Regions from separate parts of the Kribbella aluminosa genome, predicted to be linked through region 3. Evidence: riboswitches for the same ligand, from Rfam matches in the RefSeq annotation. Region 3 holds a riboswitch; each other region holds the start of a gene.
What was found. A riboswitch is a leader RNA that binds a small molecule or an ion and turns the genes downstream of it on or off. The one in region 3 is predicted to bind ZMP and ZTP.
Positions count from the first base shown of each region.

Region 1 (3,197 bases), 1.1 Mb from region 3:
GGCGGAGAAACCCAGCAGGAAGGCCAGCGGCCCACCGAAGAGCTCGAGGAGCAGCTCGGCGGAGTCCGAATCCACAGTCGCCGACGGGTTGATTCCGACGCGCACGTCCCAGGCGTGGTTGGCGACCTCGTTGAGCCGCAGGGCGAGCGCGACGATCAGCGGCACCGGTTCCGGCATGATACGCAGGTCGATCTGGCGATCGCGCTGCTCGGCGCTGAGCCCTTCGACCGTGTCGAGGTACTCCGCGTCGTGTTTGAGGAACCCGGCCGCTTGGTCGGCCGGGGACGAGGCGTTCCACCGGTCCCAGATCGACTGGTTGTCCTCAGCCTCGACCTGCTCGCCGGCGGTGGTCGCGATCGGTTGCCGACTGATCTCGGCACCGCTTCCGAGGTGCGAGAGCACCTGCGCCACGGTCCAGTCCTTCGCCCCGCTGCGGCTCCTCAGTTGTTCCTCGGACAAGGTCGGCACCAGTGCGGCGAGGGTGTCGTGGTTGGCACGGAGCGCCGCGATGGCGCGGTCGACAGATGTGGTCATACGGGGGTCAACCTCGCAGCCCACGGCTTTCTTCCGACCAGCTGCGCGCTCTCGGCGATTACCGTTCCTTGGCCAGCGCCGTAAAGATCGTGAGCGCGTCCGAAATCGCAGCAACGTCGTGGGTGCGGATGAAGTCCGCGCCTTGACCGGCCGCGTACAACTCTGCTGCGAGGGTGGCCGGCCCGATGTCGACGAGGTCTCTGCCTGTGAGAGCGCGAAGAAACGACTTCCTCGACGGTGAGACCGAACCTGGCCCTTATCTCGTCAAGCCCTCCCAGGACCATGACCGACGGCTCCGGGGCACTACTGAGGAAGTATCCGAGTCCGGGATCTACGACCAAGCGCTCGCGGTTGATGCCGGCGGCCTGAAGAGCTGCGAGGCGATCGCGGAAGAACTGTTCAAGCCCCTGTCGCACTGTTGGCGCATCGATCCGCACTTTGGTAGCTGGACCGCGGCGCTGGACCGAGTGCACGACGATGTGCGAACAGCCACTGTCGGGCAGCTCGGCGTACTGTTCCGGGTCGGGGAACCCTTGGATGTCGTTGAGATAGGTGGCACCGTGAGCGGCAGCGAACAGCTGTGTCTGAGGTGTGAACGAGTCGACCGACACAGGTACGCGGGCGGCCACCAGTTCGTCCAGGACGTCGGCCAGCCGGCGTTTTTCCTCTTCGACGCTTACTCGCTCGGCGCCTGGATGGCTGGCCGCAGCGCCGAGTTCGATGATGTCGGCGCCCGCGTCCAGCAGTCGCCAGGCCTGCGCCAAGGCGTCTTCGGTCGCCAGAAACCTGCCGCCGTCGGAGAACGAGTCAGCGGCGACGTTGACAATCCCGACCAGCCGGGGCCTTTCGGCCCACAATGCCGGAGCAGTGAATTCATGCATCACGTCGTGCCTCCCAGAGAGTTCCCAGAGGCCCAGGCGCGCGGCACGACGTCAGATGACGGGGCCGCTCCACGACGGTGATCCATCCAGACGCCAGTCACGGCCCATCGGACAGCCTACCCACGTCTCGACGAATCGCGCCGGGTTTTGTGGCGTCCTGGCGGTCGGGTACGACCTGGGCCTGGTCGGCATCGGGGTACGGCGCGGCGGCCAGTGCCTGCCGGCGGAGTGCTTCGTCGGGGCGGGTGTGGATCCGGTCGGCCAGGTGGTCCGGCAGGTAGCGCGGCGACCCGACCGCGAGGCAGTCGCGCAGGATCCGGGCGGTCTTGTCGGCCATCTGGGTGATCCGCCGTGCTTCGCCGCAGGACTCGGCCAGCGCGACCATCCCGTGGTTGCCGAGGTAGATCACACGTGGGCGCTCGTCTCGCCGGTCGAGGAACTCCAGGATCGCGGTTCGTGCCCGGCGGCCGAGCTCCAGCCCGGGATCGACGTACGGCAGGAGGATCTGCTCGCGTCCGAGGACGACGATCTGGTCCGGGAACAGGGCCCCGCCGACGAGTGCCTGGGCCCGGTCGGAGCAGCCGATCGCGTTGACCGACTGCGGGTGGCAGTGGGCGACCACGTTCGCGCCGTGGGTGAGCGCTGCGGCATGCAGGAGGGACTCGACCGACGGCTGTGGTGCCGTGGGGTCGAGCCGGCTGTCGAGGAGTGCGCGCTGGACGTCGGTGTCGTCGGCGTCCGGTGCGTCGAGCAGTTCGAGCAGCGGCTGCAGGCGGACCTCCACGAAGGTCGCGTGCTCGAGCGACGTGCCACTGGCCTTGACCAGCATCCGGTGCGCGCCGGTCCGGGCGGATACGTTTCCCTCACCGAGTACCGCGAGCTCCCTGTTCCCGTCGCCCATCCACCGGGCCAAGGACGCCAGTTCTGCCACCAGCTCCGCGGGCAGCGGCTCGGTCGCCACAGCGTCGAACAGCGCCGTCTCCGGCTGGGGGTGGGCGTCGGTGGGTGTCTGGTTCACAGGTCCTCCGGTTCCGGCCATCGCGGGCCGTTGACGTGTACGCGAGTCCGGGCGTAGGTTCCTCGCAATTGGAGCGCTCCAATGATGCATCTCCGACGAGCTCGACACCACCCCTTCTGCCGCCCTGGACCCGGGAGGAACTCGATGAAGCTCGCACACGCCGTCGCGGCGGTACTGCTGTTCACCGGCCTGGCACCTGTCGTACCGGCCAACGCTGTCGCACCACCCGGCCTGCTCGACTCGTTCGACGGCGCCCGCGACGCATCCCCGACGTACGGCATGAACGACTCCCTGGGCACGCGCCAATCAGGTCCTGGCAAGGGCGTCACGCTGACCCGGGTGCACGGGAACTGGACCTCTCCAGCTGGTACGCCGCCCAGCTACTACTCGCAGGTCAACAACAACTCGTACCCGGGCCGCCTGTCCTTCTGGATCGGCAACTCCGCCGTCCGCCTCGACGCACCGGCGGCCGCCGACGCAACCGACTCGTACACCGTCTCCGCCACCGTCGACCCGAACGCGAACTCGGCCGGCCCCGACACCGACTGGTCCTCGGTGATGCTGTCCAGCACCAGTACGTCGACCGGCTACGTCACCGCCTCCGACATCGAGATCGGCCTGACCGTACGGCGAACCGGCGAGGTCATGCTCTACCGCAACGGCGTCACGCAATGGGCGACCGGTATCACCGCCACGAGGCAGTCGACCGGATTCGGGGTCACCGTCACCGTTACGGGAGCGTCGACGTCAACGCCCGCAGTGAG
Region 1 is NZ_JAGINT010000001.1:2,733,712-2,736,908, forward strand. It holds gene JOF29_RS13275 (maleylpyruvate isomerase family mycothiol-dependent enzyme) at 1-534, opposite strand, end outside; partial or broken gene folP (dihydropteroate synthase) at 593-1,415, opposite strand; ZMP/ZTP riboswitch at 1,439-1,526, opposite strand; gene JOF29_RS13285 (class II aldolase/adducin family protein) at 1,513-2,433, opposite strand; gene JOF29_RS13290 (hypothetical protein) at 2,578-3,197, shown strand, end outside.
Region 1: another riboswitch for ZMP and ZTP. It lies ahead of folP (dihydropteroate synthase); the one in region 3 lies ahead of JOF29_RS18420 (bifunctional 5,10-methylenetetrahydrofolate dehydrogenase/5,10-methenyltetrahydrofolate cyclohydrolase).

Region 2 (3,197 bases), 550 kb from region 3:
TCTCGCGGTGGCGGCGAAGACGGGATCGGCGGAGCTGGCGAGCAGTGTGCGGGAGGCGTTCCTCACCAGCCTCAACACCACGATGTGGGTTTCCGGCGGCATCGCCGTCGCCGGCGCGATCCTCGCCGCGACGCTGATGCCGAAGCGGGCCGCGAAGGCCTCCCCGGATGCGCTGACGGGCGTCCAGCAGGACGCCTGACGACAAGCAACAGCGCCCGCTCCGAGGGGAGCGGGCGCTGTCGATGGGTCAGGTGAGCTCGAGGCCCGGGTACAGCGGGTGCTTGTCGAGGATCTCGGCGGCGGCGGCGCGGGTCTTGTCGGCGACGCCGTCGGCCAGCACGTACTTCGCCTTGGACGGAGCGCCGGCGGAGGTGGTCGTCGGCGTCGTCGCGGACAGTACGTCGACGATCAGCTCCGCGACCCGGTCGAACTCGTCGGCGCCGAACCCGCGGGTGGTGAGGGCCGGCGTACCGATCCGGACACCGGAGGTGTACCAGGCGCCGTTCGGGTCCCGCGGTACGGCGTTCCGGTTGGTGACGATGCCCGCGTCGAGCAGCGCCGACTCGGCCTGCCGGCCGGTGATGCCGTACGCCGACACGTCGAGCAGGGCGAGGTGGTTCTCGGTTCCGTCCGTGACGAGCTTGACGCCGCGCTTCATCAGGCCCTCGGCGAGCGTGACGGCGTTGTCCGCGACGGCCTGCGCGTACTGCTGGAACGACGGCTGCCGCGCCTCGGCGAGCGCGACCGCCTTCGCGGCCATCGTCTGGCTGAGCGGACCGCCGAGCACCATCGGGCAGCCGCGGTCGACGGACTCGGCGTACTCCGGCTGGCAGAGCACCATGCCGCCGCGCGGGCCGCGCAGCGACTTGTGCGTGGTCGTGGTGGTGACGTGCGCGTGCGGCACCGGGTCGAAGTCGCCGGTGAACACCTTGCCCGCGACCAGGCCGGCGAAGTGCGCCATGTCGACCATCAGCGTCGCGCCGACCTCGTCGGCGATCTCGCGCATCTTGGCGAAGTCCACCTTGCGCGGATACGCCGAGTAGCCGGCGATCAGGATCAGCGGCTTGAACTCGCGCGCGGCCCGGGCGACCTCGTCGTAGTCGAGCAGGCCGGTCTCCGGGTTCGTCCCGTAGGAGTGCTGGTTGAACATCTTGCCGGAGATGTTCGGCCGGAAACCGTGCGTCAGGTGGCCGCCGGCGTCCAGCGACATGCCGAGCATCTTCTGGTCGCCGAGCGCCTTGCGGAGCTTGGTCCAGTCCTCGTCGGACAGGTCGTTGACGTGCTTCGCGCCCGCCTCGGCCAGCGCCGGGGACTCGATCCGCTGGGCCAGGATCGCCCAGAACGCGACCAGGTTCGCGTCGATGCCGGAGTGCGGCTGGACGTACGCGTGCGGGGCGCCGAACAGGGCCTCCGCGTGGTCGGCGGCGGTCCGCTCGACGGTGTCGACGTTCTGGCAGCCGGCGTAGAAGCGGTGCCCGACGGTGCCCTCGGCGTACTTGTCCGACAGCCAGTTGCCCATCGTGAGCAGCGTGGCGGGGGAGGCGTAGTTCTCGCTGGCGATCAGCTTCAGCGAGGACCGCTGGTCGGCCAGCTCGGACCGGATCGCGCCGGCGATGGTCGGCTCGACCGCGGCGATCACCTGCAGCGCGTTGTTGTACGCGGCCGACGCGGCGGCGGCGTCGAAGGGTGCGGCGGTGTCGGAGGATTCAGGCATCGTTGTCTCTCCTGCGGTTGCAGTGGGTCGAAGGCACCCAGGCGCACGGTGCCGACGGTTTTCGCTCCCCGGTGGTTCTCCACCTCAGCGCGCCAGTCGCGACCCGCTCACCCTATCGTGCGTTCGACGATCTCCTGGAACGGTGTCGTCCGCGACTGTGTCTTCTGTGGAAGGGTCCCGAACACACCGCCCCAGTCGTTCGCCAGCCGGGACGCGACGAAGGCGTCCGCGACTGCCGGTGTCGAGTGCCGGATCAGCAGTGACGCCTGCAGGCACAACGCCATCCGCGCGGCCAGTCGACGTGCTCCGGCTTCGGCGTCAGCGACATCAGCAAGCGCTTGCAGTACGTCGTGCACGGCGGCGTCGAGCCGATCGTCGGCCCCTTGGACCGCGCCAACCTCGAGCAGCCAGGCCTCGAGCGACTCGGGCCGCCTCAGCGCGCGCAGTACGTCGAGCGCGTTGACGTTGCCGGACCCTTCCCAGATCGAGTTCAGCGGCGACTCCCGGTAGAGCAGTGGCAGCCCGGACTCCTCGACGTACCCGTTGCCGCCGAGGCACTCGAGCGCCTCCGCGACCATGAACGGCGTCCGCTTACACACCCAGAACTTCGCGAGCGGCAGCCCGATCCGGCGGAAGGCTGCCTCCTTCGGGTCCGAGGAATCCACCGCGGCGGCCAGTCGCATCCCCAGCGCGGTCGCCGCCTCGCTTTCGAGGGCGAGGTCGGCGAGCACGTTCTGCATCGCGGGCTTGTCGGCGAGCAGACCGCCGAACGCCGAGCGGTGCCGGGTGTGCCAGATCGCCTCGACCAGCGCCCGCCGTTGGAGTGCCGCGGAGCCGAGGACGCAGTCCAACCGGGTCGCCGCGACCATCTCGATGATCGTCCGTACGCCGGCGCCCTCGTCCCCGAGCCGGTACCCGATCGTCCCGTGGAACTCGACCTCGCTGGACGCGTTCGAGCGGTTCCCGAGCTTGTCCTTCAGCCGCTGCAGCGCGAACGGGTTCCGGTTGCCGTCGGCAAGCACTCGCGGTACGACGAAGCAGCTCAAACCGTCCGGGGCCTGCGCCAGTACCAGGAACACGTCCGCCTGCGGCGCCGAGCAGAACCACTTGTGCCCGTTGAGCTGGTACTCACCGTCATCCCCGACGGGGGTCGCGGTCGTCAGGTTCGCCCGGACGTCCGACCCGCCCTGCTTCTCGGTCATCCCCATCCCGGCGAGGGCACCGTTCTTCGCCGCGACCGGCAACCGGCGTACGTCGTACTGCGTCGACGCGAGCTGCGGGATCCACTCCTTCGCGAGCCGCTCGTCCGCCTTGAGCGCCGGAACCGCGGCGTACGTCATCGAGATCGGGCAACCGTGGCCGGGCTCGACCTGCGACCAGACGTAGAAGCCGGCCGCCCGGGTGAGGTGCGGCGACGGTCGGTCGCTGGTCCACGGCGCGGCCTGCAGCCCGAACCCGACGGCCTGCTCCATCAGCCAGTGCC
Region 2 is NZ_JAGINT010000001.1:4,404,113-4,407,309, reverse strand. It holds gene JOF29_RS21195 (DHA2 family efflux MFS transporter permease subunit) at 1-199, shown strand, start outside; gene JOF29_RS21190 (glycine hydroxymethyltransferase) at 248-1,714, opposite strand; ZMP/ZTP riboswitch at 1,743-1,822, opposite strand; gene JOF29_RS21185 (acyl-CoA dehydrogenase family protein) at 1,822-3,197, opposite strand, start outside.
Region 2: another riboswitch for ZMP and ZTP. It lies ahead of JOF29_RS21190 (glycine hydroxymethyltransferase); the one in region 3 lies ahead of JOF29_RS18420 (bifunctional 5,10-methylenetetrahydrofolate dehydrogenase/5,10-methenyltetrahydrofolate cyclohydrolase).

Region 3 (3,197 bases):
AGCATTTCCAGGAGGGCATCTCGCTGGCCGGTGCGCTCCGGCTCGCGGTCGACGCCCTCGGCCACGACGGCACCGAGGTCCGGCAGCTGACCCCGGACCAGCTCGAGGTCGCGGTCCTGGACCGGACCCGGTCACAGGTGCGCAAGTTCAAGCGAATCTCCGAGCAGACGCTCGAACGCATTCTGTCGGAGTCCCACCCGGCAACCGACGACGAGGGCTCCGACGGCGGAGGCTCCGACGACGAGGGCTCCGACGGCGGAGGCTCCGACGACGAGGGCTCCGACGGCGGAGGCTCCGACGACGCGGGCTCTGGCGGCGGGAGCGGCGCGGACGGCGCGGCCACGGCCGGGGAGTCTTCGGCGAAGACCGAGGACGCCGGGTCCACCGAGACTCCGGTTGCTCCGCCTTCCGACGATGGCGACGTACCGGTCGCCCCGCCAGAAGACCCCGACGGCAACCGTCCGCTGTGACGGACCGGATCGAGGACTCAGCTGCCACCGAAAACGTGGCGGCTGAGTCGTCTGTGGGGTCGTCCGCGGGGTCGTCCGCATCGAGCGCGGCGCAGGCTGGGGGCGCGGCGTCCAGCCGCGCGTCGGGGGTGGCGTCGATCGACCCGGCGTCCGGTCGCGCGTCGGCGGCGGTGCCGGCGGATCCGGCGCCGTGGGAGTTGTTGGGGGAGGAGCTGGGGTTCGAGCGGTTCCTGTCCGTCCGGCTGCGGCGGTACCGGATGCCCGACGGGCGCGAGGTCGAGTGGGACGTGTTCGGCCGCGAGGCCGGGATCAACGCCGGCGTGACGGTGCTGCCGTTGACGCCGGAGGGGCGGATCGTGACGATCCGGATGTTCCGGGCCGGACCGGACAGCGTGGTCACGAACCTTCCCGGCGGTCTCGTCGAGCCTGGCGAGGACGTCGCCGTGGCGGGCGCGCGGGAGCTCGAGGAAGAGACCGGCTACACCTGCGAGACACTCGACGTGGTCGGCTGGCAGTGGTCCGGCGCGTCCTCGACGTTCCGCAAGTACGTCGCAATTGCCCGCGGCTGCCGCCCCGACGGCAAGCAGCAGCTGGACGAGGCCGAGGACTGCGTACCGGTCGAGCTGACCGTCGACGCCTTCCGCGCGGAGCTCCGCAACCCCGGCGCGATGACCGGCATCGACGCCGCCTACCTGGCCCTGGACCACGCCGGCCTCCTCTGACGATCGGGTTGCCCCCTCACGTGGAGGGTTGCCCCCTCACGTGGAGGGTTGCCCCCTCACGTGGAGGGTTGCCCCCTCACGTGGAGGGTTGCCCCCTCACGTGGAGGGTTGCCCCCTCACGTGGAGGGTTGCCCATTCACGTGGAGGGTTGCCCAGTGAAAATCTGAATGGGCAACCCTCCAGCTGAGTGGGTATGTGCGCGGGGCGCGCGGCGGCGGGCTGGCGAACCCTCGCCGTTCGACGAGCGGGCCGCCCTCGGCAGCAACTCGGCGGACGTGCGGTCCCTGCCTGCGCCGAGGTCCTCCGCCGCGCGCAGGGCTGCGGTTGACGGAAGGGCTTGCCGGGACGGGATCACGAAGCCTCCACTGGCCCGCCGGATACGGTCCAGCAACGCGCCGTGCCCATGGGTGGAGACAGGAAACCGTGCGAGGAGACCTGCAATGCCAGGTCCGCAGGCACCGTTCCTTGTGTCCGGTCCCGACCGCCGACCCCCGACCGCAGACCCCCGACCCCCGATCGCCGACCCCCGACCGGCTGTGGCGGAGGCCCTCGGAGTCGGGCTGTCGCGGGACCTCTGACGGGATATCCTGGAGCCGGACCGCGACTGGCGTTGAGGTGGACGAACCACCGGGGAACGGTCTGCCATCCGGCTTCGCCGCGCGCCTGGGCACCTTCGAACTCTGAGGAGTGCGCGCATGAGTGCTGAGCTGATGATCGGTACCGACCTCGCCGCCGGCATGGTGGCCACGGCGGCGGAGCGGGCGAGTGCCCTGCAGGAGAAGTACGGCGTGCAGCCGTGTCTGGCGACCGTGCTGGTGGGTGACGACCCGGCGTCGGCGACGTACGTGCGGATGAAGCAGAACCGGTCGAAGAAGGCCGGCATCGCGTCCCGGAGCGTCGTCCTGCCGGCCTCGACGACCACGGAAGAGCTGGTCGCGGAGATCACGAAGCTGTCCGAGGACCCGTCGGTACACGGGATCCTGCTGCAGCACCCGGTGCCGGCGCAGATCGACGAGCGGGCCGCGTTCGAGGCGATCGACCCGGCCAAGGACGTGGACGGCGTCACGATGCGGTCGTTCGCGGCGACGGCGTTCGACAGCCCCGGATTCCGCTCGGCCACGCCCGGTGGGATCCTGCGGTTGCTGGCGGCGTACGACGTACCGCTGGAGGGTGCGCATGCGGTGGTGATCGGCCGCAGCCCGATCCTCGGGAAGCCGGCCGGCATGTTGCTGCTGGCATCGAACGCGACCGTCACCTACGCGCACTCCCGGACCCGGGATCTCAAGGATCTGGTGCGGACCGCCGACGTGGTGATCGCCGCGGTCGGCAAGCCGAACTTCGTTCGCGGCGACTGGCTGAAGCCGGGCGCGGTGGTCGTCGACGCCGGGTACAACGAGGGCAACGTCGGCGACGTGCACTTCGCCGAGGCGGTCGAGGTCGCACGGCTGATCACGCCGGTCCCGGGCGGTGTCGGCCCGATGACGCTCGCGCTGCTGCTGGAGCAGACTGTCGACGCCGCTGAGACGGCTGTCCACTCTCTGACTGCTCTGAACTAGGGTTGGGGGAGACGAACTAGGAGGAGAGACGTGGCGGTACGCGCGATCCGGGGCGCCACCCAGCTGGACGTGGACGAGCGCGAGCACCTGCTCGAGCGGTCCGCGGAGCTGGTGAAGGCGGTCCTGGAGGCGAACGATCTGGAGAACGAGGATCTGATCAGCATCCTGTTCACCGTCACGTCGGACCTCCGATCGGAGTTTCCGGCGGTCGCCGGCCGGCAGATCGGGCTGACCGACGTACCGCTGATGTGCATGCAGGAGATCCCGGTGCCGCACGCACTGCCGCGCGTCGTCCGGCTGATGCTGCACACCGAGACGCCGCGCTCGCGGGACAAGATCCAGCACGTGTACCTGCACGGCGCGGTAGCTCTCCGCCCGGACCTGACCGGCGCCCAGTGAGTGGACTGACAGGCCCGGTCCGGATCGTGGGGACCGGGTTGATCGGGACG
Region 3 is NZ_JAGINT010000001.1:3,854,559-3,857,755, forward strand. It holds gene prcA (proteasome subunit alpha) at 1-470, shown strand, start outside; gene JOF29_RS45385 (NUDIX hydrolase) at 467-1,192, shown strand; ZMP/ZTP riboswitch at 1,783-1,868, shown strand; gene JOF29_RS18420 (bifunctional 5,10-methylenetetrahydrofolate dehydrogenase/5,10-methenyltetrahydrofolate cyclohydrolase) at 1,888-2,748, shown strand; gene aroH (chorismate mutase) at 2,779-3,147, shown strand; gene JOF29_RS18430 (prephenate dehydrogenase) at 3,144-3,197, shown strand, end outside.

Region 4 (3,197 bases), 1.6 Mb from region 3:
AGCACCGGCTTCTCGGCGGCGACGATCAGGCGGGCCGCCTCACGCACCTGCTTCGGGTGCGGGCGGGTCACCGGCCGGTAGCCGGGCAGCGCGAGCTCGGTCGGCCACTGGAAGTCGACGCCGGTTTTCTGCATCGCGTCCTTCGTGACGTCCACCAGCACCGGACCGGGCCGGCCGGTGGAGGCGATGTGGAACGCCTCGGCGATCGTGGTCGCGATGTCGTTCGGGTCGGTCACCAGGAAGTTGTGCTTGGTGATCGGCATCGTGATGCCGCGGATGTCCGCCTCCTGGAAGGCGTCCGTACCGATCGCGGCGCCCGCCACCTGACCGGTGATCGCCACCAGCGGCACCGAGTCCATGTAGGCGTCGGCGATCGGCGTCACCAGGTTGGTCGCGCCCGGTCCGGAGGTCGCCATGCAGACGCCGACCTTGCCGGACGCCGCGGCGTACCCCTGGGCGGCGTGACCGGCGCCCTGCTCGTGACGTACCAGGATGTGGCGGATCTGGGTCGAGTCGAGCATCGGGTCGTACGCCGGGAGGATCGCGCCACCCGGGATGCCGAAGACGGTGTCCACTCCGGCATGTTCCAGTGCGCGGATCAGAGCCTGTGCCCCGGTCAGCTGCTCACTCATGAGTGCCTTCCCTCAGTCCTGTCACGATGGTTGTACTTTTCGCGACCGATCCATCCTCGCTTGTGGCCGTCACCTTGGCGACTCCGGGTCTCGGATAGTCGTACAGGCAACAAAAAACCCCTTCCGCCGGGTTGGCTGAAAGGGGCGCGTCGACTCGGTGGTCGCGTCAGTCGGCGCGCCGCACAAGTACGAGGAGAATCGATCGCATGTAGGCATTATTCGCCGAAACCTGCCGACCTGGTCAAGTTCAGCCACCCAGCGTCTCAATTTCTGAGACGACCGTCTTACAAGCAGGGCCCTCGCACCACCTAGTCTTTCAGGGTGACTGGCGACCCGTACGGCGACGAACAACTGGTACAGCTCTACGACCTGGACAACCCGGCCGGTGAGGACCACGAGTACTACCGCGCCTTGGCCGAGCGCACTGCGAAGGTCCTGGACTTCGGCTGCGGTACCGGCCTGCTCACGCGGTCGCTCGTCGCGTCCGGGCGGGAGGTGATCGGTATCGACCCCAGCCCCACGATGCTCGGGTACGCGCGCCGGCAGCCCGGCGCCGACGCGGTCACCTGGATCGACGGCGACCACCGCGTCGTACAGCCGACGGGCGATGTGGATCTCGTCGTCAGCAGCGGCAACACGATGATGCACGTCGCGGAGCACGCGGACACGGTCGCCGCGGTGGCCGCCGCGCTGCGGCCCGGCGGCGTGTTCGCGTTCGAGTCGCGGAACCCCGCCGTACGGGCGTGGGAGCAGTGGACGAGCGAGGCGACGTACGGCGAACGTGACACCGTGGCCGGGCACCTGAAGGAGTGGCTCGAGCTGATCGAGATCGCGGACCGGCGGGTGGTGTTCGACGCGCACAACGTGTTCGAGGACGGGCACGACGCGGTCTACCGGAACGTCCTGTACTTCCGGTCGGTCGAGGAGATCACCGCCGACCTGCGCGCGGCGGGCTTCTCCGACGTGGTCGTCGACGGCGGCTGGCACGGCGAACCGCTGGCCGCGAAGTCACGGCTGCTCGTGGTGCGGGCGACGAAGTAGGGCCAGACACGCCCTAAGCTGGCCATACCGCGACTGGCGAGGGTGGATCACCACCAGGGAGCTTCCGAGCAAAGGCGTCGTCCGCCTGGGCGCCTTCGAGCAACTCGGAGGTCCCGATGCGTCTGCGGTACGGCATGAATCCTCATCAGGCGGCCACGCTCGGCAACGCGCCGTTCACGGTGCTCGCCGGTGCGCCGTCGTACATCAACATCCTGGACGCGCTGACCGGTTGGCAGCTGGTCCGGGAGGCCGCGGAGCGGTTCGGCGTACCGGCCGCAGCGTCGTACAAGCACGTCTCACCCGCGGGTGCCGCGCTCGGCCGGACGGCGGCGGAGGCGTACCTGCGGGCGCGGGACGCGGATCCGAAGTCGTCGTACGGCGACTTCGTGGCGGTGTCGCGGCCGGTGGACCTGGAGCTGGCCGCGGTACTGAAGCGGGTGGTGTCGGACGGGATCATCGCGCCCGGGTACGACGACGGCGTACTGGAGATCCTGGCGGCGAAGAAGCGCGGGACGTATCTGGTGCTCGGGATGGACCCGTCGTACGAGCCGCCGGCCGACGAGGTCCGCGAGGTGTACGGCGTACGGCTGACGCAGGAGCGGGACGCCGCGCCACTCCCCCACGATCTGCCGGACGACGCGGTGCTCGGGATGATCGTCGCGCGCTACACGCAGTCGAACACCGTTGTGCTCGTGAAGGACGGGATGACGATCGGCGTCGGCGCCGGGCAGCAGTCGCGCGTCGACTGCACGCGCCTGGCCGGCGAGAAGGCGGCGCTCTGGTCGGCTGAACCCCTCACCGGGGTGACGATGGTCTCGGACGGTGCGCTTCCGTTCGCCGACAACGTCGAAGTCGCCCACCGGTACGGCGTCACCCACATCGTCGAGCCCGGCGGCTCGATCCGCTCCGACGAGATCGCCGCCGCCTGCGCCGCGCTCGGAATCACCTGGTCGGCCACGGGGCTGCGACTCTTCAGACACTGAGCAGGTAGGTGCCCTCAGCAACAGCCTTGCGGACCTCGGCGGCCGTCTCGGCCGCGTCGAGCCCGGAGGTGTCGATCGCGTGCCGTTCGAGTTCGGCGAGGTCCGCGAAGGCCGCGTGCAGCCCGGTGAGTGCGTCGGCGTCGGTCAGCTCGACTCCGCCGCGCGCCAGCCCGCGCTCCAGCGTCGTCGCGAGATCCGGCCGCAGGACGACGTACGACATCCGCCACTGTCCCTCGGCGGCGGCAGCCCGGTACGCGGGCAGGAACCACGGTCCGATGATGCCGTCCACCACGACGTCGTACCCACCGTCGGCGAACACCGCGACCGCTGCGACGATCGCGTCCACCACCACGGCGTTCTGCCGCTGCGATTCCGGCAGGTACGGCGGGACGAAGCCGGTCCGGATCGCGCGGAAGAACTCGTCGGTCGTCACCTGCACCGTCGGCCTGGCCGCGTCGGTGGCGACCAGCCCGGCCACCGTCGTCTTGCCCGAGCCGGACGGACCGGTCAGCAGAAGTACGTTGCTCATGCCGCCAGACGG
Region 4 is NZ_JAGINT010000001.1:2,237,453-2,240,649, reverse strand. It holds gene JOF29_RS10880 (acetolactate synthase large subunit) at 1-632, opposite strand, end outside; gene JOF29_RS10875 (class I SAM-dependent methyltransferase) at 954-1,673, shown strand; ZMP/ZTP riboswitch at 1,693-1,771, shown strand; gene JOF29_RS10870 (5-aminoimidazole-4-carboxamide ribonucleotide transformylase) at 1,790-2,656, shown strand; gene JOF29_RS10865 (phosphotransferase-like protein) at 2,646-3,185, opposite strand.
Region 4: another riboswitch for ZMP and ZTP. It lies ahead of JOF29_RS10870 (5-aminoimidazole-4-carboxamide ribonucleotide transformylase); the one in region 3 lies ahead of JOF29_RS18420 (bifunctional 5,10-methylenetetrahydrofolate dehydrogenase/5,10-methenyltetrahydrofolate cyclohydrolase).